One region of the Rhodococcus sp. 4CII genome, then DNA from elsewhere that is predicted to be linked to it. Evidence: riboswitches for the same ligand, from Rfam matches in the RefSeq annotation. Region 1 holds a riboswitch; the other holds the start of a gene.
What was found. A riboswitch is a leader RNA that binds a small molecule or an ion and turns the genes downstream of it on or off. The one in region 1 is predicted to bind cyclic di-AMP.
Positions count from the first base shown of each region.

Region 2: another riboswitch for cyclic di-AMP. It lies ahead of H0B43_RS30925 (NlpC/P60 family protein); the one in region 1 lies ahead of H0B43_RS24815 (transglycosylase family protein).

Region 1 covers NZ_JACCFE010000002.1:5,207,070-5,221,926, forward strand. Annotated here, with positions in the region: gene H0B43_RS24805 (helicase-associated domain-containing protein) at 1-1,181, opposite strand, end outside; gene H0B43_RS24810 (hypothetical protein) at 1,242-1,430, shown strand; gene H0B43_RS24815 (transglycosylase family protein) at 1,497-2,078, opposite strand; cyclic di-AMP (ydaO/yuaA leader) riboswitch at 2,087-2,301, opposite strand; gene H0B43_RS24820 (YccF domain-containing protein) at 2,539-2,913, opposite strand; gene H0B43_RS24825 (hypothetical protein) at 2,944-3,183, opposite strand; gene H0B43_RS24830 (cold-shock protein) at 3,337-3,747, shown strand; gene H0B43_RS24835 (DUF2771 domain-containing protein) at 3,822-4,307, opposite strand; gene H0B43_RS24840 (MFS transporter) at 4,314-5,984, opposite strand; gene H0B43_RS24845 (glutaminyl-peptide cyclotransferase) at 6,056-6,841, opposite strand; gene H0B43_RS24850 (DUF3027 domain-containing protein) at 6,880-7,737, shown strand; gene H0B43_RS24855 (hypothetical protein) at 7,734-7,937, opposite strand; gene H0B43_RS24860 (ATP-binding protein) at 7,914-10,475, shown strand; gene H0B43_RS24865 (phosphatase PAP2 family protein) at 10,465-11,013, shown strand; gene H0B43_RS24870 (DUF2530 domain-containing protein) at 11,033-11,281, opposite strand; gene H0B43_RS24875 (NCS2 family permease) at 11,360-12,811, shown strand; gene H0B43_RS24880 (MarR family winged helix-turn-helix transcriptional regulator) at 12,845-13,276, shown strand; gene H0B43_RS24885 (MFS transporter) at 13,512-14,840, shown strand; gene H0B43_RS24890 (xanthine dehydrogenase family protein subunit M) at 14,856-14,857, opposite strand, start outside.
Region 2 covers NZ_JACCFE010000002.1:6,492,492-6,507,348, reverse strand. Annotated here, with positions in the region: gene H0B43_RS30970 (ROK family protein) at 1-779, opposite strand, end outside; gene H0B43_RS30965 (hypothetical protein) at 849-1,256, opposite strand; gene H0B43_RS30960 (ArsA family ATPase) at 1,253-2,494, opposite strand; gene H0B43_RS30955 (SRPBCC family protein) at 2,491-2,928, opposite strand; gene H0B43_RS30950 (polyketide cyclase / dehydrase and lipid transport) at 3,082-3,456, opposite strand; partial or broken gene H0B43_RS30945 (AMP-dependent synthetase/ligase) at 3,627-5,443, shown strand; gene H0B43_RS30940 (glycosyltransferase family 4 protein) at 5,492-6,622, opposite strand; gene H0B43_RS30935 (peptidase MA family metallohydrolase) at 6,666-8,048, opposite strand; gene H0B43_RS30930 (C40 family peptidase) at 8,098-9,150, opposite strand; gene H0B43_RS30925 (NlpC/P60 family protein) at 9,511-10,056, opposite strand; cyclic di-AMP (ydaO/yuaA leader) riboswitch at 10,071-10,235, opposite strand; gene H0B43_RS30920 (DEDD exonuclease domain-containing protein) at 10,702-12,468, shown strand; gene H0B43_RS30915 (Lrp/AsnC family transcriptional regulator) at 12,465-12,740, shown strand; gene trpD (anthranilate phosphoribosyltransferase) at 12,750-13,838, opposite strand; gene H0B43_RS30905 (hypothetical protein) at 13,883-14,353, opposite strand; gene H0B43_RS30900 (heme-copper oxidase subunit III) at 14,481-14,857, shown strand, end outside.

The DNA of each region.
Region 1 (14,857 bases):
GCACGGACCTCCTCGGACAGAGCGGCAACCGGCTTGTCGTTGGCATCACGCATGCCGATGAACCACGCCATCCGCGGCAATTCCAGCCACGCCGTCGCCAGCACGTGCCACCGCCGGGCGACCGAGGCGGTCAGCCAATTGTCGACCGCGGTGGTCGGCGCCCAGTAGTTCTCGCCACTGTCCGTCGGCGGCACAGGGTCCGGGGTGCCGCTCGCGATCAGTCCCGCGGCCGACAGCAATTCGACGAGCAGGCTCAGCCGGTTCTCGTCGATGCCGGACATCTTGGCTATCCGCCGCAGTTCCCGGACGCCGAGGCCGCCCGCCCGCAGCGCGGGGGCCGGGACCTCGCCGAGGGCCTTGACTACGTCCTCGCAGTGGCGCACCAATTCGAGCGCCTCGCCCGCCGCGGCGGCGTTGATGTCGGCGGGCTTGTGTTTGCGTGCCGTCACGGCCGGTGGGGACAGCGACGTGGGGTCGAAGACGGCCTCTCCGCGCAGGGCCTGCCGCACCTGGTACGGCAATTCGACGGTCTCGTCGTCGATCCAGCGCAGCAGGCCGGCGGCGAGGAGTCGCTGGACGGGACGGTCGGGTGACGTTCCCGGCGCGGCATCCCGGGTCCGGCCGATGGAACTGGACTTCGACAGCGTCTCGAGGATGTCCCGCTCGACGGTCGGCAGCCCGGCCAGTGCGGCGACGATCGCGGACTCGTCGAGGGTCTCGACGGGTTCGGCGCCACGCCCGACGCGCCACGGAATGGTGGCGGTGACGGCGGGGACGATCCGCAGCGACGTCTTGCCGCCCCAGACCAGCGCCACGGACCGTAGTCCGTCGAGGGTGGCGTCGACCGCCTTCTTCGTCGCACGCGACCCCACCGCGTCCTGCAGGGTGGCCCGGGAAACCGCGACCTCGTCGGCGCGTTCGAGGGCCAGGAGTTCGAGGATGCCGAAGTCCAGGGACGTGAGGTTGTCGGCTGCACGGGCAACCGACGCCCGCTGTTCGGCGCGGCCCGCGAGAACGACGATCGTGGCCGGCGGCGGGACCGCCAGATCGGGGCGCCTGCGCAGCAGATCCGTCAGTTCGGCGTCGCTGCGTGCGGCCAGCCAGTCCGCGAGGGTCGCGGCGCCACGGGGGGAGGCTGCGGTGCCGTTGGTGCTCGCGGTGGTGTCGTCGGTGTCGGTCATCGACTATCAGATTAGAGACCTGGGCTGTACGTCGCCGAACGGTCCTGTCAAAATGGCACCGTGGCTAACAATTCGAAGAAGCAGTACGTGGATCCAGGGTGGCCCGAAACCGCCGATGGAGATCACGCCGTGACCGAACTGTCGTCGACCCGCGCGGGCGGTCTCTCCCCGTTCGGCGAGGACACCGAGTTTCCGCTGCCTGCGGAGTCGTTGCCGTACGCGCATCCGCACACGGTGATCAACCGCTGAACCAGCGACAGAAGAGGGGCCCTGCACCGGATCGGTGCAGGGCCCCTCTTCTGTGAGCTGCGGGGATCAGTGCGGGAGCAGTCCCTTGTTGGCGTCGATGAGCTGCAGGATCTGGGGGTCGATCGCGATGCCCTGGGCCTTGGCGGCCTCGATCGCGCTGTCGACGACACCGGCGTACTGCGGGGTGCCGTTGGTGCTGGGGACGCCGCCCGTGAGGTCGGGGAGTGCCGGTGCCGCGGGGGTCTCGGGCACGACGGCGGGGGCGGTGCGCTGGGTGGGGGCGCTGCTCAGGCCGAGGCTCGAGGAGCAGGAGGGCCATGCGCCCCAGCCCTGGGAGTCGAGGACCTTCTCGGCGACGACGATCTGCTGTTCACGCGTGGCCTGGTTGGCGGTGGCCGCGTACTGGGTTCCACCGTGTGCGTTCCAGGTGCTCGGGGAGAACTGAAGTCCACCCTGGAAGCCGTTTCCGGTGTTGATGCCCCAGTTTCCGCCGGACTCGCACTGCGCGAGGCGGTCCCAGTCGGAGTCGGGTGCCGCGTTCGCGGTGCCCGAGAAGGCTGCTCCGGCGACGCCCATGATGGCGCCGGTGACGGCGACCTTGGCGACGGTGCGGCCGGTGTTGGTGGGCTTGCGATGGCGTCCGCTCATAGTTGTCGAGATCCTCTCCACACGCGCCTGCGAGGTCAGCTGTCGGGTTCGGGCTGAGAGGTCGCCCGGCCTCGCCTCTCCTGGCTGGAGAGGGTCTGGCTTCACCCCAAGATCCGAGTGCGCGAGGCACGTTCGGACCGGTGTCCTTCCGGGAACTTGCGTTCCCTGGAGGACTTTTGGGTCCCCCGTCCTCGTCCCTGGAATGCTTCGTCGGGACTCCGGTACCCGCGGGACGAGGCTTGGCGCGGCGGGCCGGATGTGACCGATGTTTCCTCGGCCGGTGACGACGGTAACGGTCTGAGGCCGCAGTGTCACCATTTGATAACGCGGTGTGTCTTCGCCTGTTGCGAGCCCGCATTCGACGCGCAGGGACTCTTCCCAGCTAGCGGGGGCCAGACACGCGTATCCCCGAGCTGTTGCCCTTCTGTTACCCGGCCGTTATGTGAGGAAGCTCACAGCGTTATGGAGCGTCGACGATGTCCTTACCGAGGGGCATGAGCGAGATGGGAATCATTTTGAGATTCGCGACCGCGAGCGGGATCCCGATGATCGTGATCGCCATGGCGATCGCGGTCACGACGTGGCCGATCGCGAGCCACAGACCTGCGATGATGAACCAGATCACGTTGCCGATCAGCGAGGCGACACCGGCCGTCGGCTTGTCGACCACCGTCTTCCCGAACGGCCACAGCGCGTACACGCCCACCCGGAACGACGCGATGCCGAACGGGATCGTGATGATCAGGATGCAGCAGAGGATTCCGGCGACGAAGTACCCCAGCGCCAGCCACAGACCGCCGAAGATCAGCCAGATGATGTTGAGCAGAATTCTCATGATCGTCCCATCGGTCGGTGGTCGGGTGGGTCAGCGGGAGCGTCTGCCCTGCCGCAGTGCCGCACCGATTCCGAGGAGGAATCCGATCGGGCACGCCAGGGCGATGAGATAGAGAACGAGGCCGGGTCGGGAATCGGAAAGCACCGGGGTCAGGAAGATCGCCACGATCGCGACGAAACCGATCGCGAAGAGGGCGAGTGCGACGCGGAGGAGTCCGTCGCGCCCCCGGGGTGTGTGAGGAGTGCTCGAAGGAGTCGATTCGTGGGCCACACCAGCAACGATAGTGCCTGGAAACCCGGATGCTGGAGGGGGTCGCTGCAAGGTAGACTGTAGGCACTGCGCGTCCCGCACCAGAGGTGGGGCGCGCTGTTTTGCATACCAAGTGCAACCAACTGCACTCCAAGTGATGAGCGGGTGAACGCGGTGCCGACCGGCAAGGTGAAATGGTACGACGTCGAAAAGGGCTTCGGCTTTCTGTCGCAGGAGGAGGGGGAGGACGTCTATGTGCGTTCGTCCGCTCTTCCTGAGGGCGTCGAGGGCCTCAAGGCCGGTCAGCGCGTCGAGTTCGGCATGGCCGCCGGTCGACGCGGACCACAGGCTCTGAGCCTGAAGGTGCTCGACCCGGCGCCGTCGCTGCGCCAGAACGGTGGGCGCAAGGAGCCGTCGGCCAAGAAGCACACGCCGGACGAACTCCACGGCATGGTCGAGGACATGATCACGCTGCTCGAGGCGAAGGTCCAACCCGACCTGCGCAAGGGCAAGTACCCGGACCGCAAGACGGCTCAGCGCATCTCCGAGGTGGTCCGCGCGGTCGCGCGCGAACTCGACAGCTGATCCGACTTCCGACGACGAGGGCCCCCGCGCACTGAAACTGCTGCGGGGGCCCTTTCGTGTGGGCTGCTGTCGGCTCAGGCGGTCTTGATCGACCAGGCGGCCCGCGCCTGCGTGAGCCCTTGCTCGTCGACGACCGCGGACGGCAGCTGGATCTCGATGCCGGCCAGCTGCAGATCCTCCGACGACGGCACCGTCACGGCGCGGGTCTCACCGGCGCGGTGAGCCTGCTGCTGCACGACGACCTGGCCCGACGCGTCCTGATAGACGACGACCATGCGCCACGGTGCGTCGACGATCTCCTGCGGCAACGACAGCTGCAGGGGGGAGCCGGGGGGCACGTCGAGTTCGGCGATCTCGCCGGTGGTGCAGTCCTCGAGGTACAGGTTGCAGTACGCCAGCGGGGGCACCTGCTGGGTCCGGTTGTGCGCGAAGGCGGTGATCTCGGGCAGGCGGGGCGAGGAGTTGCGGACGAGCGCGTACAGGACGCCGACGAAGGCCACCAGGACCACCATCAGGCCCACCACGATCACTGCCAGGATCTTCTTGGTTCGCGCCTGCATTCTCACTTACGTCACATTTCCTGTCGATCGGTCGACCCGGTGGGTCGAGTGGTGCTCGGTCACTTCTTGTTCGGCCAGGTCGGGGCGTTTTCCGCCGAGTCCGGGCAGAAGGGTGCTGCCGCGGTACGTGAGCACGGTCTGGGCGAGCCCGATGGTCATGACGGCGGAGACCACGGAGAACCCGATCCAGTATTCGGTGGGCAGCAGCACGCCCAGCGCGCCGCCCACGACCCAGCTCAGCTGCAGAACCGTCTCGGATCTGCCGAAACCGGACGCGATGGACTCCTCGGGGAGGTCGTGCTGCAGCGACGCGTCCAGCGACACCTTGGCCAGGGCGCTGGCGGCGGACGCGACGAGAGTGGCCAGGGCGGCGGTGAGGAGATTGTCGGTGATGGCGGCGAGGACGGCGATGATCCACACGGCACCCGTGCAGCGCAGCACGATGAGGGCGGGACGGCCGAGTTTGATCCGGGCTCCGGCGGCGTTGCCTGCGAAGTTGCCGATGCCGGCGGCGGCGCCGACCAGTCCGAGCATCGCGGCTTGCACCAGCGGCTCGTGGTCGGTCTTCGACTTCGCGACGAACGCGATGTACAGCGTGAGGAATCCGGTGAGCACGCGGATGGTGCTGTTGCCCCACAATCCGGTGATGACCGCGCGACCCAGCGGCTGCCGTCGTTTACCGGTCTTCGGGGTGGCAGGCGCTTCGGGCTGCAGCACCCGGGTGCGGCCGATGACCTCGGTTGGGTGCTCGTCGCCGTGGTAGGTGAGCGTTGCGGGGACCTCGCCCTCGGTGACCTCGACCCACGACGGGATCCGCATGCTGAGGTAGGCGCCGAGGGCGGTGATGACGGCCGCCAGCCACAGCGCTCCGACGGATCCGGTGGCCATGGCGAGACCGCCCGCGAGGGCGCCGGCACCGATGGTTCCGCCGAGCAGTCCGAACACGGTGAGGCGGGAGTTGACGCGCACGAGGTCGATCTCCGGTGGCAGCACCCGTGGCGTGACCGCACTCTTGAGCACCGAGAACGATTTGCTGAGCACCATCATCCCGAGCGCGGCCGGATACAGCACCCAGCTGTCGAAGTTGAAGACGAGGACGATCGCCAGGATGGTCCGGAGGCCGAACGACGTGGCCAGCGCGACGCGACGGCCGTGCTGGAGGCGGTCGAGCATCGGACCGATCAGCGGTGCGATGACGGCGAACGGGGCGATGGTGATCAGCAGGTACAGCGCGACCTTCGTCTTGTCCTCGCCCGTCGCCGCCGAGAAGAACAGGGTGTTCGCCAGGGCGACGGCGATGGCGGCGTCGGTCGCGTTGTTGGCCATCACGGCGTAGGTGAGCGCGGTGAGCCCCGACTTGTCGGCACCGTCCGCCTTGGCTGCGCGGTGGAACGTCGCGATGCCCTTGTTGGTGAGTTCCCGGCTGCGCATCGCCGCCACCCGGGTGACGGTGAGCTTGCGGGGCATCGGCGGCGCCTTGGGGGCGTCCGGCCGCTCCTCGTCGGAGCGGGGACGCTGCCCGCCCCCGACGGGGTGGAGGGGAGGGAGCGGCGTGCGCCTACCCCCCGAGCGGGCCGCGGGCGGATATTTGTCGTAGCCCGGATGGACGGGGGGCCCGGAATTCTCGTCGGGAGCCCGACCGCCGTCAGGCTCGTGGGGTTCGCGCGGTCCGGTCACTCCCTAATTCTGTCCTAGTCGGGAGACATGCGACCACAGCAACCCCGGCCAATGCTGGTCACACCGGCCTGTCAACGAACGAACCGCACTTCGAACATGCGCGGCCAGTACTTTCCGGTGACGAGGAAGCGGTCGGTCCCCGGGATCTGGGCGATCCCGTTGAGGACGTCGACCGCCCGCGGGCCGGGCGAGAGCGCATCGCGAAGCGCCGAGGCGTCGATCTCGGCGGTGACGCGGCCGTCCGCGGGATCGATGCGGACGAGGGTGTCGGTGGTCCAGACGTTCGCGTAGATCGCGCCGTCGTCCGCGCACTCGAGTTCGTTGAGGCGGGCCACCGGGTTTCCGTCCCGGACCGCCTGCACGGTGCGGCGGGGTTCGAACGTCACCGGGTCGCGGAACGTGAGCGTAGGGGAGCCGTCGCTCGTGACGAGGGCGCCGGGCAACGCGCAGATTCCCCAGCCCTCGCCGTCGAACGGAACTCGCCGCTGTTCGGTGAGGGTCGCGCGATCCCGGGCGACGGCCACGCCGTCACGCCACGTCAGCTGCCAGACGGTGTCGCCGCTCACCGTGATGCCCTCCCCGAACAGGGGCGGCGGCAGTTCCGCCCGGGCGCGGACGCCGCCGCCGGTGACGTCGGTGGCCTGCACCCAGGACTCGCCTGACCTGCCGGTGCTCTCGAGCAGCTCGGTGCCGTCGATTTCGAGTCCCTGGGTGAACGCATTCGGGTCGTGGTCGAGGGTCCGGAGTATCTCCACGTGAAGGTCCGCGCCGGCCGCCGCCGGACTCTGCGAGGAGCAGCCGGCGACCATCCAGGACACCGCGAGCAGGGCTGGGAGAAGGCGTCTCCGGCCGGTCATCGGACCAGCATGACAGCCCAGGTGGGCAAGCACTTGCGGTGGTGCGGCAAACTGGTGGTGTGAGTGTTGCTTCTTCCGACGAGCGCGCAGTGGCGCGTCCCGTACTGACCGACGCCGTCGAGCTCGCCCGAACTGCACTGGTCGAACTGCAGGAAGGGGGAGTCGGCGACTATCTGGGCGTCACGTCCGAGGACGCGTGCGCCGCGACTCACCGTTTCGTTGCGGACCTTCCGGGTTATCGCGGCTGGCAGTGGGCGGTGGTGGTGGCCGCCGATCCCGAATCGGACCATGCCACCGTCAGCGAACTCGCCCTCCTGCCGGGACCCGACGCGCTGGTCGCCCCCGACTGGATTCCGTGGGATCAGCGCATTCGCCCCGGCGACCTGTCCGCGGGCGACCTGCTGGCCCCGCCTGCCGGTGACCCCCGCCTCGTCCCCGGTTACGTGGCGACCGGTGACCCCGAGATCGACGAGGTCGCCCTCGAACTCGGGCTGGGGCGCAAGCAGGTGATGAGTCTCGAAGGTCGCGTGGATGCGGCCCAGCGCTGGCACGACGGCGATTACGGCCCCGACTCCGAGATGGCCAAGGCCGCGCCGTCGACGTGCGGGTTGTGCGGCTTCTACCTGCCGCTCGCCGGCTCGCTGCACGCGTCGTTCGGTGTGTGCGGCAACGAGATGGCCGCCGACGGGCACGTGGTCGACGCCACCTACGGGTGCGGGGCCCACTCCGACACGCTGTTGCCGTCGGGTGCGGGTTCGCCGCAGTTCGACGCGTACGACGACGGTGCCGTCGAGATGGTCGAGAAGGCTCGGGGCGAGAGTGAAACCCCGGCAGTGCCTCCGGCCGATGCTGCTGTCGAGGCCGCTGCGGCCGAGGAATCCGCATCGACCAGCTAGCCGATCCGTTCGGCACCGCCGCGCTGAGGGAATCGACTCTCCTCGCGTGGCGTACGTCGCCGACGCGCCTGCGCGAGGATGCCGCGGCCGAATCGGACCTGGCCCGCGCCGGCTACCGCGACCGGCTCCTCACCGAACTGGCACAGAACGCCGCCGACGCCGCCGCCCGCGCCGAGGTGCCCGGCGAGCTGTCCGTGCATCTCGACGGACGTGTTCTGCGCGTGGCCAACACGGGTACGCCGCTGGACGAGCCGGGGGTCCAGGCGCTGGTCGCGTTGCGGGCGTCGAACAAGTCCGGCACGACCGTCGGCCGCTACGGCGTCGGGTTCACGGCGGTGCTGTCGGTGGCCGACGAGATCGAGCTGCGGTCGACGTCCGGTTCGGTGCTGTTCTCCGCCGAGCGCACCAGGGCTGCGCTGCAGGATCTCGACGGCGCCGACCCCGGCGGAGGTGTGCCGGTCCTCCGGCTCGCGTGGCCCACCGAGACCCGCCCGGCCGCCGGTGCGGCGTCGGAAGTCGTGCTGACGCTGCGCGAGGACATCGACGCCGAATCGCTGCTGGCCTACATGGGCCGCGAGGCCCCCGACCTGTTGCTCGAACTGCCGGCGCTCGTCTCGATCACCGTGGGCGACAAGCAGTTCCGCCGTCGCGAGCGGCCGCTCGATTCGGGGGCGACCGAGGTCGCGATCGGCGACGACCGATGGTGGCAGTACGAGTCCGGCCGCGCCCGCTGGCTCGTTCCGGTCCGCGACGGCGTCGTCGCCCCGGTGAGCGAGGACGTGCTGCGGGCCCCGACGCGGTCGGACGAGGAACTGTCGATCCCCGCGATCCTGGTCGCGGACGTCGCGATGCAGCCCGACCGCAGGCGCATCCTGCCCGGCGCGTCGATCGCCGAGCCGGCGTCCGGCTACGCCGACTTCGTGGCCACACTGCCGCCCGACCAGCGACTGTCGCTGGTCCCCGTCCCCGCCTTCGCCCGCAGCGAGGTGGACTCCGCGTTGCGCGACCATCTCGTCGCCGAACTCCGGGAGCAGCCCTGGCTGCCGACCGTCGACGACAAGGACAGGGCGCCCAATCGGGCGTCGGTGGTCCCCGGCCTGACCGACGAACTCGCCGAACTCCTCGCGGACATCGTCGACGGCCTCGTCGTCCCCGATCTGTCCGGTCCGCGCTGGGCGCCTGCGCTGGCGGCGGTCGACGCACACCGCCTCGGTCTCGCCCGCCTCACCGAACTTCTCAGCGGCACCGACCGTGACCCGTCCTGGTGGCGGCGCCTGTACGCAGCGCTCGAGCCCCTGGCCGTGGACGCCCTCGCCGCCGAGGAGTTGGCGTCGATCCCGGTTCCGCTGTCCGACGGGCGCACGGTCACCGGTCCGCGAACGGTGTTGCTGGGCCACGACATCGACGGTGTCCTGGGGGTCGACTGGACGAGGCTCGTCCACCCGGACGCGACGCATCCCCTGTTGTCGAGGCTCGGCGCGAAGACCGCCACGGCCGTCGACCTCCTGTCCGATCCGGCGCTGCGCGCCGAGATCGAGGACCTCGACCCCGACGACGTCGCGGCGGCCGAGGAACTGTCGACCGCGGTGCTCGCACTCGCCGGGCGTGCCGACCCCGGCACCCTGCCGTCCTGGCTCGGGCAGCTGCCGCTCCCGGACATCGAAGGGGAGTTGCGTGGCGCGGACGAATTGCTGTTGCCCGGTGCGCCTCTCGCCGGCATCCTCGTGGACGACTCGCCGTTCGCGAGCGTGGACGCGTCGTTCGCCGAGCGGGTGGGAGAGGACGCCCTCCGGGCGGTGGGCGTGGGCTGGGGCTTCACCGTGCTGCGCGCGGAACTTCCCACCGGCCCCGATCAGGACCTCGACGACGAAGACCTCTGGTGGGACACGCTCGACGACGACCCCGAGGAGATCGGGGCCGTGCGTGACCTGGACCTCGTCGACGAGGAACGCTGGCCGGAGGCGCTGACCATGCTCGCGCTGGACCCGTCGACTCGTGCGCTGCTCGCCGACCGCGCCGGGTACACCGCTTGGTGGCTGCGCCACAACGCCGAGATCGACGGTCAGGTGCTGGGCCTGCTCCGCGACCCCGAGGACGAGACCTTCGCCGGACTGCTCGACCCGGTCGACCACCCGGAATCCTCCGCGTTCGCGGCGGCACTGGCGCCGGCGACGGTCGACTCACCCGAACTCGCCCAGCTGCTGCTGGACCGACTGGCCGACCCCGAGCGCCACCCGACACCGGCGGTGATCGCGCGGGCCCACAGCCTGCTCGCCGCCGCCGCGCACCTCCTCGACCTCGAGGAGCTCCGCCTGCCCGACTACGTGCGCGGCGTCACCGGCGCCCTCGTCGACCCCGGCGACGCCCTGGTGCTGGACGCGCCGTGGCTCGCCGCCGCCGTGCCGCGCGACCGTCTGGTGGTCGGGCACCTGGGCACCGCCGCCGCGCTCGCCGATCTGCTGGACGTCGCCGTCGCCTCCACCGCCATCCGCGGCGCCGTGACCAGCTCCGGCCGCGATTCCTCGTGGGATCGCGAGCCCGCCGCCGTCCTCGCTTTCGCAACCCTCGGCCGGGAACTGCCGCACGGACCCGTCGTCGTCCATCACCGGCTCACGGTGAAACTCACCGGAGGCGTGGACACGGAAATCGCGGTCCCGTGGTGGGTGGACGACACCGGGGCCACCCACTGCTCCGAGTCGTGGGCCGACGGCACGTGGGGCGCCGCCGGTGTCGATTGACCAGAGCATCCTCGACAGCGCGGTCGAAGATCGCACACCGTGGTTGATCGACGTCGTCACCGTCGTCACCAACAGCGGGGGAACGGTCGCGGCCTGGATCGTGTCGATCGTCCTGACGATCACCCTGCTGCTGCAGGGCCGCCGCCGCGAAGCCGTGCTCGTGGCCGGAGCGATGCTGTCGGGACTGGCCGCGATGACGACGCTCAAGAATCTGTTCGAGAGGCAGCGGCCCCCGCTCCCGGATCGGCTCGTCGAGATCTCGTCGTTCTCGTTCCCGTCGGGGCACGCGATGATGACGGCGATCCTCGCGACCGTGCTCGTCGCCGTGACCCTCCGGATCGTGCTGGTGCGGCGGCCGCGAATCGCGATGCTCGTCCTGCTGATCCTGTACACACTGGCGGTCGGGCTCTCGCGCGTCTACCTCGCGGCGCACTGGATGACCGACGTCCTCGCCGGGTGGGCATTCGGCTTCCTGTGGGCGGCCTTCTGGATCCTGCTGACCCGCACCCTGCCCCGCCACGCGGCAACCTCGAGCTAGAGCAGTCCCTGCTGCACCACTAGAGCAGTCCCTGCTGTGCCCCGCGACTGCCGCGCCGCGCCGCCCGGCGCTGCGCTGCGAACAATCCGTACCCGAGGAATCCGACGACGACCCCCGCTATACACGTCGGCAGCGCATCCGACCACCGGTCGCCCGTGACGATCACCACGACCATCGCGACCGCCCACGCCAGGGTTCCCAGTATCAGCGCAGGTCGTGGGTCGGCCAGGCGCCGGGCGAGCGGGGGACGGTCTGCGGCAGGGTTCACCAAACGAACGCTACCCTCGCCGCGGTGCCCTAATCTCCAAGGGCGACGCGCGAACGATGGCGATGGGGATTGAGAACTATGGGTGCTCCGAAACTGCTCGACAACTATTTCAAGATCACCGAGCGTGGTTCGACGGTAGGCACGGAAATCCGCGGCGGCGTCGTGACCTTCGTCGCGATGGCGTACATCGTGGTCCTCAACCCGCTGATCCTCGGCAGTTTCTCCGCCGAGGACGCCGTCGCGAAGACCGACGTCCTCGGCAACATCCTCCCCGTCAACGAGGTGGCCGCCGTCACAGCCCTGGTGGCCGGGCTGATGAGCATCGTGTTCGGCATCGTCGCCAACTATCCCTTCGCGATCGCGGCGGGCCTCGGAATCAACAGCCTCCTCGCCGTCACGATCGCACCTCAGGTCACCTGGCCCGAGGCGATGGGTCTCGTGGTGATCGACGGCATCATCATCGTCGTGTTGGCGCTCACCGGTTTCCGGACGGCTGTCTTCAATGCCATTCCGGCCGAGCTCAAATCCGCCATCGCCGCCGGTATCGGCATGTTCATCGCGTTCATCGGCCTCGTCGATGCCGGGTTCGTGCGGCGCATCCCGGACGCCGCGGGCACCACCGTCCCCGTGGGCCTGGGTATCAACGGATCGATCTCCTCCTGGCCGACCGTGACGTTCGTGTTCGGCGTACTGCTGATGGGTGTCCTGGTGGTGCGCAAGGTGCGCGGCGGACTGCTGATCGGCATCGTCGTCACCACCGTGCTGGCTGCGATCATCGAGGCCGTCGCCGGCGTCGGACCGTCGCTGGGGGTGAACCCGCACGGGTGGAACCTCAGCGTTCCCACAGCTCCCGATGTGCTGGTGGAACTTCCGGACCTCAGCCTCGTCGGCGACGTCAGCATCTTCGGGGCCTTCACCCGCATCGGCGTACTCGCGGCCAGCCTGCTGGTGTTCACGCTCGTGCTCGCCAATTTCTTCGACGCCATGGGCACCATGACCGGGCTCGGCAAGGAGGCCGGACTCACCGACGAGGACGGCAACCTGCCCAACGTCGGACGCGCACTCGTCGTCGAGGGCACCGGTGCCATCGTCGGTGGCGGTGCGTCGGCGTCGTCCAACACCGTCTTCGTGGAATCCGCTTCGGGTATCGCCGAGGGGGCCCGTACCGGACTCGCGAATGTGGTGACGGGACTGCTGTTCCTGGCCGCGATGTTCCTGACTCCGCTGTACTCGGTGGTGCCCATCGAGGCGGCCGCGCCGGCCCTCGTCGTGGTGGGCGCGATGATGATCGGCCAGGTTCGCGACATCGACTTCACCCGGTTCTCGATCGCACTGCCGGCGTTCCTCACGATCGCCGTCATGCCGTTCACGTACTCGATCGCCAACGGCATCGGCGTCGGATTCGTGTCGTGGGTCGTGCTCAATGCTGCGAGCGGTGGTATCAAGAAGATTCACCCGTTGATGTGGGTGGTCGCGATCCTGTTCGTGGCCTACTTCGCCGTCGAACCGATCACCGACGCAGTAACGTAAACGGCGGCCGATCGGTCCCGTATTGTCATTCCCGTGACCACGGATACGCGAGCACTCGCCAGCGACCTCTCCCTGGCTGTCGTGCGCCTCACGCGTCACCTGCGTGGGCGCCGAGTCGACGCCCAGGTATCGCTGACCCAGCTGTCGGCACTGGCCACCCTCGCCCGCGACGGCGCCATGACGCCGGGCAATCTCGCGGCTCGGGAGAAGGTCCAGCCGCCGTCGATGACCCGGGTCATCGCCTCGCTGGTCGAACTGGGGCTGGTCGAGCGGGCGCCGCATCCCACCGACGGCCGGCAGATCATCGTCACACTCTCCGATGCCGGTCACGCGCTGATCGCCGACGAGACGCACGCCCGCGAGGCGTGGATGAACGAGCGGCTGTCCGGGCTCGACGAGTCCCAACTCGAGACGCTCCGCGACGCGGTCGGGATCATCACCTCCATCGTCGCCGACTCGGAGTAGTCCTGGCGCAGCCGAACGGCAGCTCCCCAGTAGTGCAACGGCATTCGGCTGCCCGGTCACCGGCGCTCGCGCGGTAGCGAAGGAAACTCTCTGTCGGAGAACGTAACCGGCGCCCGAACCGATCGTACCGCCGACGCACGCGCAGGGCCGGTCGGTGCCGTGCCGGGACCGGGAGCAAGATGGAAGGGTGCCGCCCGAATCCGAGACCCCTGCCCCAGCCCAGCCGAAGACCGGCATGTTCGCCGCTCTCCGCACCCGGAACTACCGGTTGTGGGCATCGGGGCAGATCGTCTCCCTCGTCGGAACGTGGATGCAGCGGGTGGCGCAGGACTGGCTCGTCCTGACCCTGTCGAACGGCAACGCGCTCGCGGTGGGCATCGTGATGGCCCTGCAGTTCGGTCCGACCCTGTTCCTGTCCGTGTGGGGTGGCGTGCTCGCCGACCGGTACGACAAGCGGCGGATCCTGATCGCGACCCAGGTGTCGATGGCGTTGTGCGCGCTGGTGCTGGGACTGCTCGACGTCGGCGGACTGGTGGCCATGTGGCACGTCTACCTCATCGCATTCGTGCTCGGGTGCGCGTCCGCGGTCGACGCGCCGGCCCGTCAGTCGTTCACGATCGAGATGGTCGGCAAGGAGTCTCTGCCCAATGCCATCGCGTTGAACTCCATGACGTTCAACACCGCGCGCATCATCGGCCCGGCGATCTCCGGTGTGCTCATCACCCTCATCGGGACGGGATGGGTGTTCCTGCTCAACGTGGGCACGTTCACCGGGGTGCTGATCGCCCTGCTCATGATGAATGTCCGGGAACTGTTCACGGCACCCCAGGCGGAACGCGGAAAAGGGCAGGTGCGCGAGGGTTTCCGGTACGTGTGGGGCCGCGCCGATCTCCGGGTGCTGATGGTCGCCGTGTTCATGGTGTCGACGTTCGGACTGAACTTCCCGATCAGTCTCGCCGTTCTCGCCCGCAACACGTTCGAGCGCGGCGCGGACGCGTACGGGCTGCTGTCGACGACCCTGGCGGTGGGCACTCTCGCCGGCGCCACGATCGCCGCGAAACGCAGGACACCGCCGCGTCTGCGCACGTTCCTCGGGGCGGCGGCCGGGTTCGGCGCCTTCGAGATCCTCGTCGGTCTGATGCCGACCTACGCGCTCGTGGCGATCATGCTCGTCCCCACCGGCGCGCTCACCCTGACGTTCACGACCGCGGCCATGAACATCCTGCAGATGTCGGTGCCGTCCGAGATGCGCGGCCGGGTGATGGGCATCTACATGCTCTGTTTCCTCGGCGGCACCCCGCTCGGCAGTCCGGTCCTGGGATGGCTGGCCGACGTCCTCGACCCGCGTGCCCCGCTCGTGATCGGGGGCGTGATCTCCCTGGTGAGCGGTATCGGCGCCGCCCTGTACCTGATGCGGCACCAACGGGTGCGGCTCACGGTGCGCCGCCCGGATTCGGGGCGTTACCTCCCGGTGTTCGAACTGCACAACGTCGACCCGCGTCCGGTGGTGGTGTGCGACGCCACCGAGCAGGCGGTGGAGGCGAGCCGCGACCCGCGGTCCTGACCGGGTGCCGGCGGATC
Region 2 (14,857 bases), 1.3 Mb from region 1:
CCGATCAGCGCCAGTCCCACCCCCAGCCAGTGGGCGAAATCCCGCATGGTCTCGAGCGCCAGCGGATCACCGTCCTGGGCGGCGCCCGCGATCCGCCTGCCCGTGAGCACACCGGGATCGACGGCGACCTCCCGTGCGAGGACGGTCGACGTCGCCGGGTCCGCGGCCAAACGTTCGATCGCGGTGTCGACGAGGGCCGTCCCGCTGCAGTACCGCTCCCAGCAGCCGTGCTTGCCGCACGCGCAGGGACGTCCGCCCGGGACCACCTGGATGTGCCCGAGCTCGGGTGCGACGCCGTGGCTGCCGCGGTACAGTCGGCCGTCCGCGAGCAGCGCCGCGCCGATGCCCGTGCCGATCGCGAGCATCACCACGTTCCGCCCGCCCGCCGCGGCGCCGAACCGGTGCTCGGCCCAGGCCGCCGCGTTCACGTCGTGTTCGAGGATGACGGGCAATCCGAGGCGCTGCCCGAGGTCCCTGCCGACCGGCGCACCCACCCACGGCAGATGCGGCGCGAATCGCACCGTTGTGCGGTCGGGGGTGATGAACCCGGCGACGGCGAGCCCCACCGCGGCGACGTCGTGCCGAGCCGACAGCTCCCGGACCGCGCGGTCCAGTCCGTTCTCGAGGGCCTTCGCCGACGCCGGGGTCGGCGACTGCAGCGAATCGAGCACGTCACCGGCCGAATCGACGACCGACGCACGGATGCTGGTTCCCCCCACGTCGATGCCGATGGTCAGCGCCGAACTGCCGTTGCGTTCGCTGCCCGCGCCTGTACCCATGCAGATGATTGTGCCCACGCCGGATCGCTGCCGTGCACGAGTCGGGCGATCCGGCCCGCGTCGGGGCGCTCAGCGCTTGAACGTGACCGTGATCGGTTCGAACGCCGAACCGCCGTCGGGTCCGGACGTGCCGCCCCCACCTTCCGGGCCGGGTTCCGGCGACTCGGGACCGCCGGGGCCCGGGGCGCCGTGCACGCGGTGCTCGTCGAGTATCTGCCGCAGAACCGCGATCAGAACGGACGCCTGGCCGGCGACGAGGGTCACGAGATCGTGCTGCTCGCCGCGGATCAGCGCTGCGAGCGCGCACACGGGGCACCACGTGCATCCCGACCACTGTCCGGTCCCGGGGGGCGCACCTGCCGCCTCCGCCTGGGCGTGCGGTGCCGCGGCGCGCTGGAGTATCGGCTCGAGGCGGTCGAGGGCGGTGTCGGCCAGCGCCCGCAGCTCCGCGATCAGCTGCGCGTGGTCGTCGTTCATACCGGCCACACCTGTGGGTCGGGTGTGAAGCGCACGACGAGATCGCTGCCGTCGAGTTCCGCGCCCGCGACGACGCATCGGCGCAGGACCGAGGCGAGGCGCACACGGCGGCGCACCCCTTCGGCGCCCACCACCAGGTCGTCGTCCACCCGGCCCAACGTGAGAGTCGACGGGTTCACGAGCGGAAGATACATCCGCATCGTGTACACAGAATTCACACCGGCCCCCGATTCCAGCCCCACCCGCACCGCAGGTGGGTTCTTCCCCAACACCGCCACCGCGTCCGTGTCGTCGGCATACAACTCCCGGGCGATACCGCCGAGATCGGCCCACCCTACCGGCTCCGTCACCGACCGAGTCACCGTGAGGATCACCGTGGAGCCCGCGGAGGCGGTCAGCTCGGCGAGTACCCGCTGCTGCAGGGCTCGCCGCCGGATCAACCATGCCACACCGGGGTCGTCGTGTCCTGTCGGCGAATCGAATTGTGGCAGTAGGTTGTTCACGAGGATCGCATCGATGCGCAGGCCCGACAGCGCGGCCGCCGCCACGGTCCGCCGCGTCTCCGTCAGCACCACCCGCTCCGGCGTCGTCACCAGTCGCACAGTGGTTTTCGCGCGATCCGCGAGCATGTCCCGCACCTCGCCGACAGCGGACACCACCTGTTCGATGAGCGTCACCAGCATGACGAGGCGGGGATCGGAACCCAGGAGCGCCGCGATCCGGCGATGCTGGGGCCACACCCGTTCGACGTAGTCGAGCGCCATCGCCGGCGCAGCGAGCGTGCGCAGACAGTCCGCGGTGGGCGGGCAGTCGACCACCACCGCGTCGTACCGACCGTCGGCGGCGAACCGGACGACCTCACACAGCCCCAGTACGTCCTGCACCCCGGGCAACCCGGTCAGTTCCTCCGGTTCGAGTGCGGACAGCTGGGCGCCGTGGTCGTGCGTGCCCGCGGCCGCGAGAACCGCTGTCAGGCTCCGGAATCTGTCCTCGAGCAAGGCGAGGGTGTCGAGCTCGAGCACATCGAGGTCGCCGGTGACCGACACCACGTCCCGGGCGGAGCCGATCCCGAGCACGTCGGCGAGTGAATGCGCCTGGTCGAGCGAGACGAGGAGAGTCCGGTGTCCCGCCTCCGCTGCCGCCTGTGCCGTCGCAGCCGCGAGCGTCGTCTTTCCGACGCCCCCCTTCCCTACGAAGAACTGGACCCGCGCAGGTCCGGCACCACCCTCGCTGCTCAGCCTTCCACCCGCTTCTTGAGTTCCTTCAGCGCGGTATCGGTGATCGCCTTCTCCGCCTTGCGCTTGAACAGGCCGATCATCGGAATGGTCAGATCCACGGTGAGCTCGTACGTCACGGTGGTGCCGCCGTCCGCGTCGTCCTCGAGCACGTACGAACCGAACTGCGACTTCTGGATCTCACCGGACTCGAGTTCCCAGCTGACGGACTTGCCGTCGGGCGCCCAGTCGTACCGGAGTACGTAGGTGTCCTTGACCATGCCCGCGTCGAGCACGAAACGGACCCGGTCGGCCCGGCCGTTCTCACCGGGTTCCATGATCTCGACGGACTTCGCGGCCGCCACCCACGTGGGATAGGCGTCGAAGTCGGCGATCACATCCATCACCCGGGCGGGCGGCGCCTCGATACTGATCGACCTCTTGGTCCTCTCGGGCATGGAGTGAACGCTTCCTTTCGCCTGGCCGACCCGCTCGTCGATCGCGGGGCCACACCGTTACCGATTCCCTAATGTCTGGGTTGTGCCCGACTATCACACACGATTCCGGCGCCCGGACACAATGCCGGACCCGCACCGTCGGCCCGAACGGCATCAGGACGGGGGTTCTCCGGCGGCCCGACCCGCTTCGAGTTCCTTCTTCACCTCGAAGGACATCACCTTGCCCTCGACGCGCCTGCGGCGGTTCAGTGCGGCCAGATCCGGGCTGCCCGCGCTGCGGACGGGTTCGGCGTGGAGGAAGTAGTGGACGATGGCCCCGTCCAGCACCGGTTCGAGCCACACCTCCATCGTTCCGGTGAGGGGACCAGCCACGGTCCAGCGGATCCCCTTCTCGGCCCGGTCCTCACGGACGGCGAGGGTGAGGTCGGGCCACCACCGGCGCCAGCGGGACGGGGACGCGATCGCCGCCGCGACCTGCTGCGGCGGGACCGCGATGAACGTCTGGTCTGCGACCTGGATGCTGCTCACGGCGACTAGCTTCACATACCGGCACCCCCGGCGGTCGCGGGGTTCCGCGCCGCCCCTGTGGACGTGGCCCCGACCACGCTTCTTCGGCCAGGACACGGACGCCGCGGGCGAAGGTCTAAAGTTGAGCCAGACAATCCTACTCGCCAGTATCTTCAGTGTCGGAGGTTTTCGTGCCCGAGTTCAGCGCGCCCCAGTCGTTCACGATCGCGGAGGACGCGTCCGCGGTCGACTCGGTGTTCGCCCACGCCGCGGCCGACCCGACGCTGGTCGTGTACAAGCGCAAGATCGGCGGACGCTGGACCGACGTCACGGCCGCCGACTTCGCGGCTCAGGTCACCGCCGTCGCCAAGGGACTCATCGCCCTCGGCGTACAGCAGGGCGACCGGGTGGCGCTGATGTCGGCCACGCGGTACGAGTGGCCGCTCGTCGACTTCGCCATCTGGGCGGCCGGCGGCGTCACCGTCCCGATTTACGAGACGTCGTCCGCCGAACAGGTGCGCTGGATCCTCGAGGACTCCGGCGCGATCGATCTCGTCGTCGAGAACGCGACCCACGCGGCCACCGTGAAGGCCGTGGCCGCCGACGCGACCGCGCTGCGGGGCGTCTACCAGATCGAGGCCTCGGACGGCGGCCGCGGCGTGGTCGAGGAACTGACCGAACTGGGCGCGGGTGTTCCCGACTCCGACCTCGAGGCCCGCGTCTCCGCGCTGAAGTCGAGCGATCCGGCCACGCTCATCTACACCTCCGGCACCACCGGCAGGCCCAAAGGCTGCCAGCTCACCCACTCCAACCTCATCGCCGAGTCCAAGGGCATCCTCGATTCCAGCCTCGGCGCCCTGTTGAAGACACCGGGCGTCAGCACCCTCATGTTCCTGCCGATGGCGCACGTCCTCGCCCGCGCCGTCAGCATCGCGTCGTTCGACGCCGGCGCCGCGCTCGGCCACACCAGCGACATCCCGAACCTCGTCCCCACGTTCGGCGAATTCCGCCCCGACTTCATCCTGTCGGTGCCGCGCGTGTTCGAGAAGGTCTACAACAGTGCCCGCGCCAAGGCGCACGCCGAGGGCAAGGGCAAGGGCAAGATCTTCGACGCCGCCGCGGAGACGCCGTCGCGTGGAGCGAGGCTCAGGACACGGGCGGGCCCGGGATCGTCCTCGAGGCCAAGCACGCACTGTTCGACAAACTCGTGTTCTCCAAGCTGCGGACGGCCCTGGGCGGCAAGTGCCAGCTGGCGATCTCCGGCGGGGCCCCGCTCGGCGCGCGCCTCGGCCACTTCTTCCGCGGCATCGGCATCACCATCTACGAGGGCTACGGCCTCACCGAGACGTCCGCGGCGTTCGCGGTCAACACGATCGGCGCACAGAAGGTCGGGTCGGTCGGCAAGCCCCTGGCGGGCAACTCCGTTCGCATCGCCGACGACGGCGAGATCCTGCTGTCGGGTCCGGTGGTCTTCAGCGGCTACTGGCGCAACGAGAACGCCACCGCCGACGCGATCGACAACGGCTGGTTCCACACCGGCGACCTCGGATCGGTCGACGCCGACGGGTACATCACCATCACGGGCCGCAAGAAGGAGATCATCGTCACAGCGGGCGGTAAGAACGTCTCCCCCGCCCAGCTCGAGGATCACCTGCGCGCGCACCCGCTGATCAGTCAGGCCATCGTCGTCGGCGACCAGCAGCCCTTCATCGGTGCGCTCATTACCATCGACGCCGACGCCCTGCCCGCGTGGAACGAACGCAACGGCAAGCCCGCGGGCACGAAGGTCGCGCATCTGCTCGCGGACGCCGACCTCACGGCCGAGATCGACGAGGCCGTCGCGGAGGCGAACAAGCTCGTGTCGCACGCCGAGGCCATCAAGAAGTTCCGGGTCCTGCCCGTCGACTTCACCGAGGAGACCGGCGAGCTCACGCCGACGATGAAGCTCAAGCGCAACGTGGTGCACGACACCTTCGCCGACGACATCGCGGCCATCTACGCCAAGTAGTGCCTGCGGCTCCTGAGTACTTGTCAACCGCGGGCGGTTGACAAGTACTCACGGGCCCAGCAGGTTCTGGAGTTTGGCGGCGAGCACGTCCCACCGCCACTCCGCCTTGACCCAGTCCCTGCCTGCGGCGCCCATCGCGGCCGCGCGATCACGATCCGACAGCACCGAGATCACCGACCGCGCCACCTCCGCCACCGAGGTACCGTCCACGACCATCCCGGTCTCGTTCTGCCGCACCGTTTCCGGAGCGCCGCCGGACTGTCCGGCGATGACGGGGACACCCGTCGCCGATGCCTCGAGAAAAACGATGCCGAGGCCCTCCACGTCGAGTCCGGCGCCCCGCGTGCGGCAGGGCATCGCGAACACGTCGGCGATCGTGTGATGGGCCGCCAATTCGGCCGACGGCACCGTTCCCGTGAACACGACGTGATCCTCGACCCCCACCGACCGCGCGAGCGACCGCAGGCGGTCCTCGTAGGGTCCGCCCCCGACGACCACCAGCACTGCGCCGTCGATGTGTTCACGAATGCCCGGGAGCGCCCGGATCAGGATGTCCTGCCCCTTGCGCGGCACGAGACGCGACAGGCACAGGACCGTCGGCCGCTCCCCCAACCCGTAGCGGGCCCGCAGTTCCGTCCGCGCCCCGCTGTCCGGGGTGAACCGGTCGGTGTCGACTCCGGGCGGCAGGTGTTCGAGCGCGGCACCCGCGCCGAAGGCGGAGGCGAATCGGCCGCGGGTGTAGCGGCTCACATACGTGACGACGTCGGTCCGGGCGCCGATCCGACCGAGGGCCTGACGGGCAGCGGGAAGCATCGACCAGCCGACCTCGTGGCCGTGGGTGCTCGCGATCACCCGTTCCGCCCCGGCACGCCGCAGTGTGGGGCTGAGCAGCGCGAGCGGGGCGGCTGCGCCGAACCAGACGCCGGTGCAGTCGTGTTCGGCGAGCAGCTTGGCGGCGCGGCGCGCGACGAACGGCGTGGGCACCATCAGCGTGGTGGGGTGCCGGACGACCTGAAACGGTTGCCGCGCATCGAACTTGATGTGCGAATCGCCGCGCCAGCGCGGAGCGTAGACCACGAGGTCGTCCGCGGGCAGGTGCTTGGCGAAGGTGTGCAGGTACGACTGAATTCCGCCGGGTCGCGGTGGAAAATCGTTCGTCACCAACAGGGTTCGGCGCATGTGATCACCGTAGGCGGTTCACCGTGCTGTTGCGGACGCAGGGTCACCCCAGCCGGGCGCGCACCCAGTCCGTCCAGCGGTCCCGGAACTGTCCCGCGTCGACGCCCAGGACGTCGGACAGGCGCCCGTCCACGGTCTCCGGGTCGGCCTCCCCCACCGCCAGCGTCCGGTACAACTCCGTCAGCCTCGATTCGCCGTACTCCTCGGCGACGAATGCGTTGATCGACCAGGCCGTCTCGTAGGCGACGGATCCGCGTGCGCCGTATCCGGAGAAGTCGGTGTCGTCGGGAAACTCGGTCGGTGCGCCCTCGGCCCCCACCTGCGCGGTCAGCGCGGGCGCGATCTGCCGAACCGGCTCGCCCGTCCCCCGGTATGCCGCGTACTCGGCGTAGCCCTCGAGAACCCACATCGGTGAACGGTCCACCGTCTCGGCGCGTGCGGCCACGTGAGTCAGTTCGTGCCGCAGGATCGCGCGCCGGGTGACGTCGGTCAACCGCTCCGCCGACGCCGGGCTGAACACGATCCGTTGCCCGGAGACCGTGGCGGCGTCCGGATCGACGGCGTCCGAGATCGCGACGGCGGCGATGTCGCGGCCGTCGTGATTCGGCCCGACGAGCGCCGTGAACTCGTCCTGGGATCCGGCGACCCAGACGAGCGCGCGGCCCGCCCACCCCGAGCCCCACAGCTGAGTGGCGTTGACGACGGCGGCCGGGAGTTCGTCGGCCAGCCGATCGACCATCGTGGCGTTCTCCGGATGTCCGAGCACCACCGACGTCTTCCCGTCGCCGGTGTCGACGCGACGCGACACGACGGGCCCGAAATCCCACGGTCCGCGCCAGGTCCGGCGCTCGCCGTCCACCGTGGCGTTGTCACTGACGAGTGTCCAGCGGTCGCCGCGCCGCGCGACGACGAGCGCCACCGGTTTGCGGGTGGGACTCTCGCCCGCGCCCGCGATCGCGTAGCGGAGCTGCACGGCAGGCGCCCACACCTCGTCGGCGCCGAGCGCGTCCACGAGGCTGGGGGGAACCGCCGTCTCGGAACCCTCCGTCTCGGAACCCTCGGCGAACTCGTAACCCCAGTCCGAGAATTCCACCCCGGCGACATTTGCGGCGCGCCGCGTCTCCGCCGCCAGGAAGCCCGGTGCCGCGGCATTGTCCATCAGACCCGGCAGTGCGGCCGCGTCGTTCGTGCGTACCGCCGACGCCCAGGTGTCGAGGAGCGCCTGCACCGCCGCACCCCGCGACGCCGCGTCGGCCGGTGCGGCGGCCAGGGTCCCGGCGGCGCCGCGGTCGGTGTGCGAGAACCCGGTCAGCGCGAGGACGACGATTACGGCGAGGCCGAGTCCGGCCAGCGCGGCCCGCTCCCACGGGCGCGCCTGGCGGCGTGGGGTCGGATCCGTTGCGGAAGACGGGTCTGCTGCGGGCACGCCGGTGAGTGTATGAGCACCCCGCCGCGCCGCTCTCGGACGGTCGCCGTCAGTAGCGGCGCGCGCCGTAGAACGGGAACTTCGCCATCGATTCGATCCTCACCGGAACGCCGAAGGTCGAGGCGTGCAGTATGTTGCCGTTTCCGGCGTACAGACCGACGTGCGATGCGTCGTTGTAGAAGAGGACGACGTCGCCGGGCTGGAGGTCGTCACGGGACACCGGGGTACCGCCGCCGGCCTGCGCCTGACTCGACCTCGGCAGCGTCTTGCCGATCTGCTTGTACGCCCACACGACGAGTCCGGAGCAGTCGAATTCGTCGGGACCGGTGGCGCCCCACACGTACGGGTCGCCGATCCGGGTCATGGCCGCCTGCAGCGCACTGGTGCCCGAGCCGGGCGTGAGATGCGCGAGGATCGTGTTCGGATCGAAGCCGGGCGGGAACGGGGTTCCCACCAGTTGGTCGCGCTCCGCGCCGCTGAGGTCTCCGAACGCCTTGATCACGTCGGCGATCTGCGCCTGCAGGTCGCTCTGTTTGCGTTGCAGATCGTCGCTGACCGCCTTGGCCTGTTCCGTCGCGGACCGCGCGGCATCCGCGGACTGCTTCGACGCCGAGGCCGCCTCGGTGGCGTCCGCTGTGGCCGACTGGAACTGTGCAACCTGGTTGCGGGTGTCGTTCGAGATGACGTCGAGTGCGGACATCTGGTCCAGGAGTTGCTGCGGTGAATCGCTCACCATCACGGCGAACAGGCGATTGGTCCGGGCGCCCTGGTAATTGGCGGTGGCGAGTTTGTTCACCACCGGCTGGAACACGGCGACACGCGCGTTTGCCGCGTCGAGGACGCCCTGGTCCGCGGCGAGCTTCGCGTCGGCGTCGCGCTGCGCCCCCTGCTTGGCCTCGAGATCGATCTGCGCATTGTGTAGTGCCTCGGACGTCTGCTCGGACTGCCGGGACAGATCGCCAAGTTTCGTCAGTGCGTCCGTGGGGTTGGGAGTGACCGGGTCTGCACCCGCCTGAATCGACGGTAGCGACACGAGTGCCACCGACAGCATCCCGGCTGTGAGCACGCTGCCCAGGGAGCGCTTCATCTTGTGTGAGGCCACGGAAATGCAGTTCTCCGATCGTCGATCTCCACCAGACGACCCGGGCGTCCGTATTTCAAATCGAAAGTGTGCGGAATGCCGAGGTGGTGGTGACCCGCGATGCCGCCCGGATGGCGCGACAAGACTTCGCAAGGTCTCGGATAGGTTACGGAATGGCATACGTTTGTGTCCACCCATGTCACGGTTCGCGTGGCGAGGACCACCGGATGGTCGACAACGGGTGTCTACCTGGGGCGCAACGACATCGAGGGTGGGTTCGAATCGGAATTCGAACCCACCCTCGGTGGTCGTACGGGATCCTACGAAGTTACCCCTGCATCCCCGCCCTCGACTCGGTGGATGGATCGCTTCGCGGGTGGATCAGTAGCGGCGTGCGCCGTCGAACGGCATCGAGGCGATGGGCGCCAACTTGACGGGCTGACCCTCGGTCGATGCGTGGATCACGTTGCCGTTGCCGGCGTAGATGCCCGAGTGCGAACCGCCGTAGAAGGAGATCACGTCGCCGGGACGGAGATCGGACTGCGACACGGGAGTACCGGCGGCCGCCTGCGCGTAGCTGGTGCGCGGCAGGTTCAGTCCGGCCTGCTTGAACGCCCACTGCACCAGGCCGGAGCAGTCGAACGAGTTGGGACCTGCGGCGCCGTAGACGTACGGCGAGCCGAGCTTGGTCTGAGCGGCCTGAACAGCCTTCTCACCTGCGGTGCTGGCCGGCGCCGGCGGCGTCGGCAGGTTCGGGATGCCCGGGATCTGCGGGATTGCGACACCGGGGATCTCGAACGTTCCGACACCGGGGATGGTGACGGGGTCTGCGGCCGCGGGGGCCGCGGTAGCGGTGAGCGCTCCGACTGCGAGCGCGCCGGCGACGACTGCCCGTCGCACATTCCGCCTGGAAACTTGTGACGCCACGAAAGGGGTACTCCGTTTCTTCCGGTCATCCGCCGACCGAGTTAGCTGACGGGTTCGGGCTGGGAAGATCAGCCCTACCCACCGGTCCGTGAGGACGTCCCGGCGGGATTCACCCCAGTGGAAACTTGGGTTCCCGGTACGACCGCTCTCGCGAGTGGCCGATTAGGCGGTGACTAGCGATGCTGCCCCGGTGTGGGGCGGCGAGACTCCGCTAGGTCTCAGGAAGGTTACGAAATGGAATACCCCGATGTCGACCGGAACACGCGGAAAGTGTCCGTTTGGGTCGATTCGGGGTTTGCGGGCGCGCGATACCCGCATTCGATAACAGCCAGATAACAGGCGGTATGTTTCCGAACTCTTTTCGGTAGCGGGAGTGGGGATTTCGCGGCGGCGCACGACTGCCCGACGACCTACCCGCTCCGCATTCCCGCTGTTCAACCGGGGTCCGTCGAGATTGCCCGGTGCGGCGGTCCCGACCGCGGCCTGCCGTCGCCGCGCGACCGGCACGGCACTCCCCGGGGCCGCATCGCCACTCGTCGCGCGGCCCCCGATCGAGGCCCGGGACGCGAGGTGTGATCCTCGTCTCTCATCGTGGTCCGGGCGGTCCGGGCGGTTCTGTCGGTGCCCGTCCATACGCTCTGAGCCGTGAGTGCCCCCGGTGTACCCGAACAGCTGAGATTCGACGAGCTCGACACCCCGCTGCGGGACACCACGTTCGTGGTGGTCGACCTCGAGACCACCGGCGCCCGGCCGGGCGAGGACGCCATCACCGAGATCGGCGCCGTCAAGATCCGCGGCGGCGAGGTGATCGGCGAGATGGCCACGCTCGTCGACCCGGGCCGGTCCATCCCGCCGCACATCGTGGAGATCACGGGCATCACCACCGCCATGGTGATCGACGCCCCGCGGATCGAGCGGGTGCTGCCCGCGTTCCTCGAATTCGCGCGCGGAGCCGTGCTCGTCGCCCACAACGCTCCCTTCGACACCGGATTCCTCAAGGCCGCCGCGTCGGCCACCGACACTCCCTGGCCCAAGTTCACGGTGCTGTGCACCGTCAAACTGGCCCGGCGGGTCCTCACCCGCGACGAGGCGCCGTCGGTCAAGCTGTCGTCGCTGGCCCGGCTGTTCGATGTCGGGACCACTCCGACGCACCGGGCCCTCGACGACGCCCGCGCCACCGTCGACGTCCTGCACGCCCTCATCGACCGCGTCGGCAATCAAGGCGTGCACAGTCTCACCGAGCTGGTCGACTACCTCCCCGACGTCTCCTCGCACCAGCGGGCGAAGCGGACGCTGGCCAGCCACCTTCCGCATGCTCCCGGCGTCTATCTGTTCCGTGGACCGTCCGACGAGGTCCTCTACGTCGGCACCGCGACCGACCTGCGCCGGCGGGTGCGCAACTACTTCACCGGTTCCGAGACACGCGGACGGATGAAGGAGATGGTGGCGCTGACCACCCGAATCGACCACGTCGAATGCGCGCACCCGCTCGAGGCGGGCGTGCGCGAACTGCGGCTTCTGGCCGCCCACACTCCGCCGTACAACCGGAGGTCCAAGTACCCGAAACGCGGCTGGTGGATCACGCTCACCGCCGAGGCCTTCCCCCGATTGTCGGTGGTGCGGACCCCGACCGCCGACTCGCTCGGTCCGTTCCGGTCCCGCTCGACCGCCGTCGACGTCGCCGACGTCCTCGCCGAGTACTGCATTCTCCGGACCTGTACGAGTCGCATACCGAAGGGCAGGGAGCACGGCCCGCAGTGCCCACCCCGCGAGCTGGGACGCTGTCCCGCGTCCGTCCATGCCCGCGACACGGAGGATGCGTACCGCCCCGGACCGGAACTCTTCCGCCAGTTCCTGCGCGGTGACGGCGACGCGCCATTGCAGGGCATGCGCGCACGGGTGGAGGAACTCGCCGCTGCCGAGCTGTTCGAGAATGCCGCGCGACTGCGCGACCGCACCGCGGAGGTCGTCCTCGCACTGCGGAGAATGCAGCGTCTGGCGGCCCTTACCGCCCTCGATCAGCTCGTGGCGGCGCGCCCGGCCCCGACCGGCGGCTGGGAGTTCGCGGTGATCCGTTCCGGCCGCCTCGCGTCCGCGGGCTGTGCTCGGCGCGGGATCCATCCGATGCCGGTGGTCGATGCGCTGGTCCTGACCGCCGAAACCGTGGTTCCCGACGCGACTCCCCTCCGGGGCGCGTCCCCCGAGGAGGCCGGCCTGCTCGCACGCTGGCTCGAGCAGGACGACACCCGGATCGTCAGTGCCTCGTCCGGGTGGTGCGAACCCGCGTGGGGCGCCGGATCGTGGTCCGCGTGGTGTGCGCTCGCACGGGCAGGCAGCTCATCGACACAGGGCGACGAGACCCGACCTCCCGCGCCGCATTCCGTCGATCACCGCCTAGGCTGGCGATCATGATCAACGCCATCGTCCTGATCCACGCCGAAGCCCACCGCATTCCGGAGACCGCCCAGGCCGTCGCCGACATCGAGGGCGTCGACAAGGTCTATTCCTGCGCGGGCGACGTCGACCTGATCGCGATCGTGCGGGTACGCGACCACGCGAAGATCGCGGAGGTCGTCACCGAGGGAATCAACAAGGTGGACGGCGTCTCGCGGACGGCGACGCACATCGCCTTCCAGTCCTACTCCAGCGCCGATGTGGAAGCGGGCTTCTCGATCGGCGAATAGGTCCGCCTGCTATCTGCTGGTGGCCAGGCCCGACGTGAGTTCGGCCCACCGCGCGAGCAGCGTCGCGGCCGCTCCGGTGTCGATGGACTGCGCCGCCGTCGAGAGTCCGTCCGACAGGCCGTCTTCGAGCGTGCGGCTGCCGAGCCCGCGGAACGCCGTGATCGCCGCCGCCGCATTGAGCAGCACCGCGTCGCGGACCGGCCCGGTCTCACCGGCGAGGAGTCGCTGCGCCACAGCCGCGTTCACGTCGGCGTCGCCGCCCCGGAGTGCGTCGAGCGGCACCCGCGCGATCCCGATGTCGCGGGGGTCGAGTTGACGAATGGTCACCGTCCCGTCCGCGACGACGTGCACGGTCGACGTGGTCGACGTGGTCAACTCGTCGAGGCCGTCGTCGCCGCGCACCACCAGCGCCGAGTTGCCGCGCTGCGCGAGCACACCGGCCACCACCGAGATCAGACCCGGAAACGCGCAGCCGATGAGGCCGGCCCGCGGGCGGGCCGGGTTGGTGAGCGGTCCGAGCACGTTGAAGACGGTCGGGATGCCGATCTCCTTGCGCGGCGCGCCCGCGAACCGCAGGGCGGGATGGAACACCGGCGCGAAGCAGAAGCCGATGCCGACCTCCCGGACGCATTGGGCCACCTCGTCGGGACCGAGGTTGATCTTCACCCCGAGCGCCTCGAGCACGTCCGCACCGCCACTCTTGGACGACGCGGCCCGGTTTCCGTGCTTGACGACGCGAATACCGGACGCCGCGACCACCAGTGACGCCATCGTGGAGATGTTCACGGTGTTGGATCGGTCACCACCGGTGCCGACGATGTCGACGACGTCGTCGTCGACGGGGACCTTCCGTGCGTGCCCGAGCATCGAGTCCGCGAGGCCGCGCAATTCGTCCGGCGTCTCACCCTTCATCTTCAGGGCGACGCCGAACGCGGCGATCTGCGCGGACGTGGCGTTGTCGGACATGATCTCGTCCATCGCCCATTTAGCGTCGTCCACTGCGAGGTCACGTCCGTCGGTGAGCGCGCCGAGGACCGACGGCCACGTCCGTGCCGGCAGCACACCGTCGTTCGTCCCCGGAGCAGTTGGGCTCTGCATCATCGTGTCCCCTTGTACTAGTGGCGGATCCGATCCCTGGCAGCCTAGTCACCGGACGGATCGGACTCGCGCGCCGGTTGCATCGCATCCCAGCCGTCCACCGAGCCGCCGAGCCGCTGCGCCAGCCCGGCCATTCTCGACCGTTCCTGGGAACAGTGCAGCGCGTCGAGAACCTGGACGCGCTGCAGCACCAAGGTCACCGGCGCACCGTCCCCCGAGGGGGAGGCGGCCCCGTCCGGATTCTGTGGCCGATAGCCGTCCTGGGCGGCGATCGACACGGCGTCGGCCACCGCGGGCGCGGGCAGCCGCAGATGGTGCCGCAGCACCGCTTCCGCCTCCGCCTCCCACCGCGGTTCCTCGGCGGCGGCGCGGTCGAGCGCGGCCGAGCACGCCTCCACGTCGTCGAAGCTCGAGGCGACGACCACGAGGTCGGGGCGATCCTGATCGAGAGGGGCCGGTTGCCGACTGCCGAACAGCCGTCGCAGCCACCCCGTACTGTTGTCACGAGAGCGCATGACTCCACCCTGTCACGGCCCGCCACCAGGGCCGTCAGCAGGGAGAATCGGACAAGCGCGGCGCCTGGACGGGCCGAGGGTGGACCCGGGTAGTCGTCTCTTACGACGAAGCGTCATACTTCTGTCTGTGACGAGCGCAGTAGGGACTTCAGGATCAGCAATCACCCAACGCGTGCACTCGCTGAACCGACCAAACATGGTCAGCGTTGGCACCATCGTGTGGTTGTCAAGTGAGCTCATGTTCTTCGCAGGGCTCTTCGCCATGTACTTCGTGGCGCGAGCACAGGCGAACGGGAACTGGCCGCCGGAGCCGACCGAGCTGAATCTGTTCCTCGCCGTACCGGTGACGCTGGTGCTGATCGCCTCGTCGTTCACCTGCCAGATGGGTGTGTTCGCGGCCGAGCGCGGCGACGTCTTCGGCCTCCGCCGGTGGTACCTCCTGACCTTGGCGATGGGCACCTTCTTCGTCCTCGGGCAGGGGTATGAGTACATCCACCTGGTCGA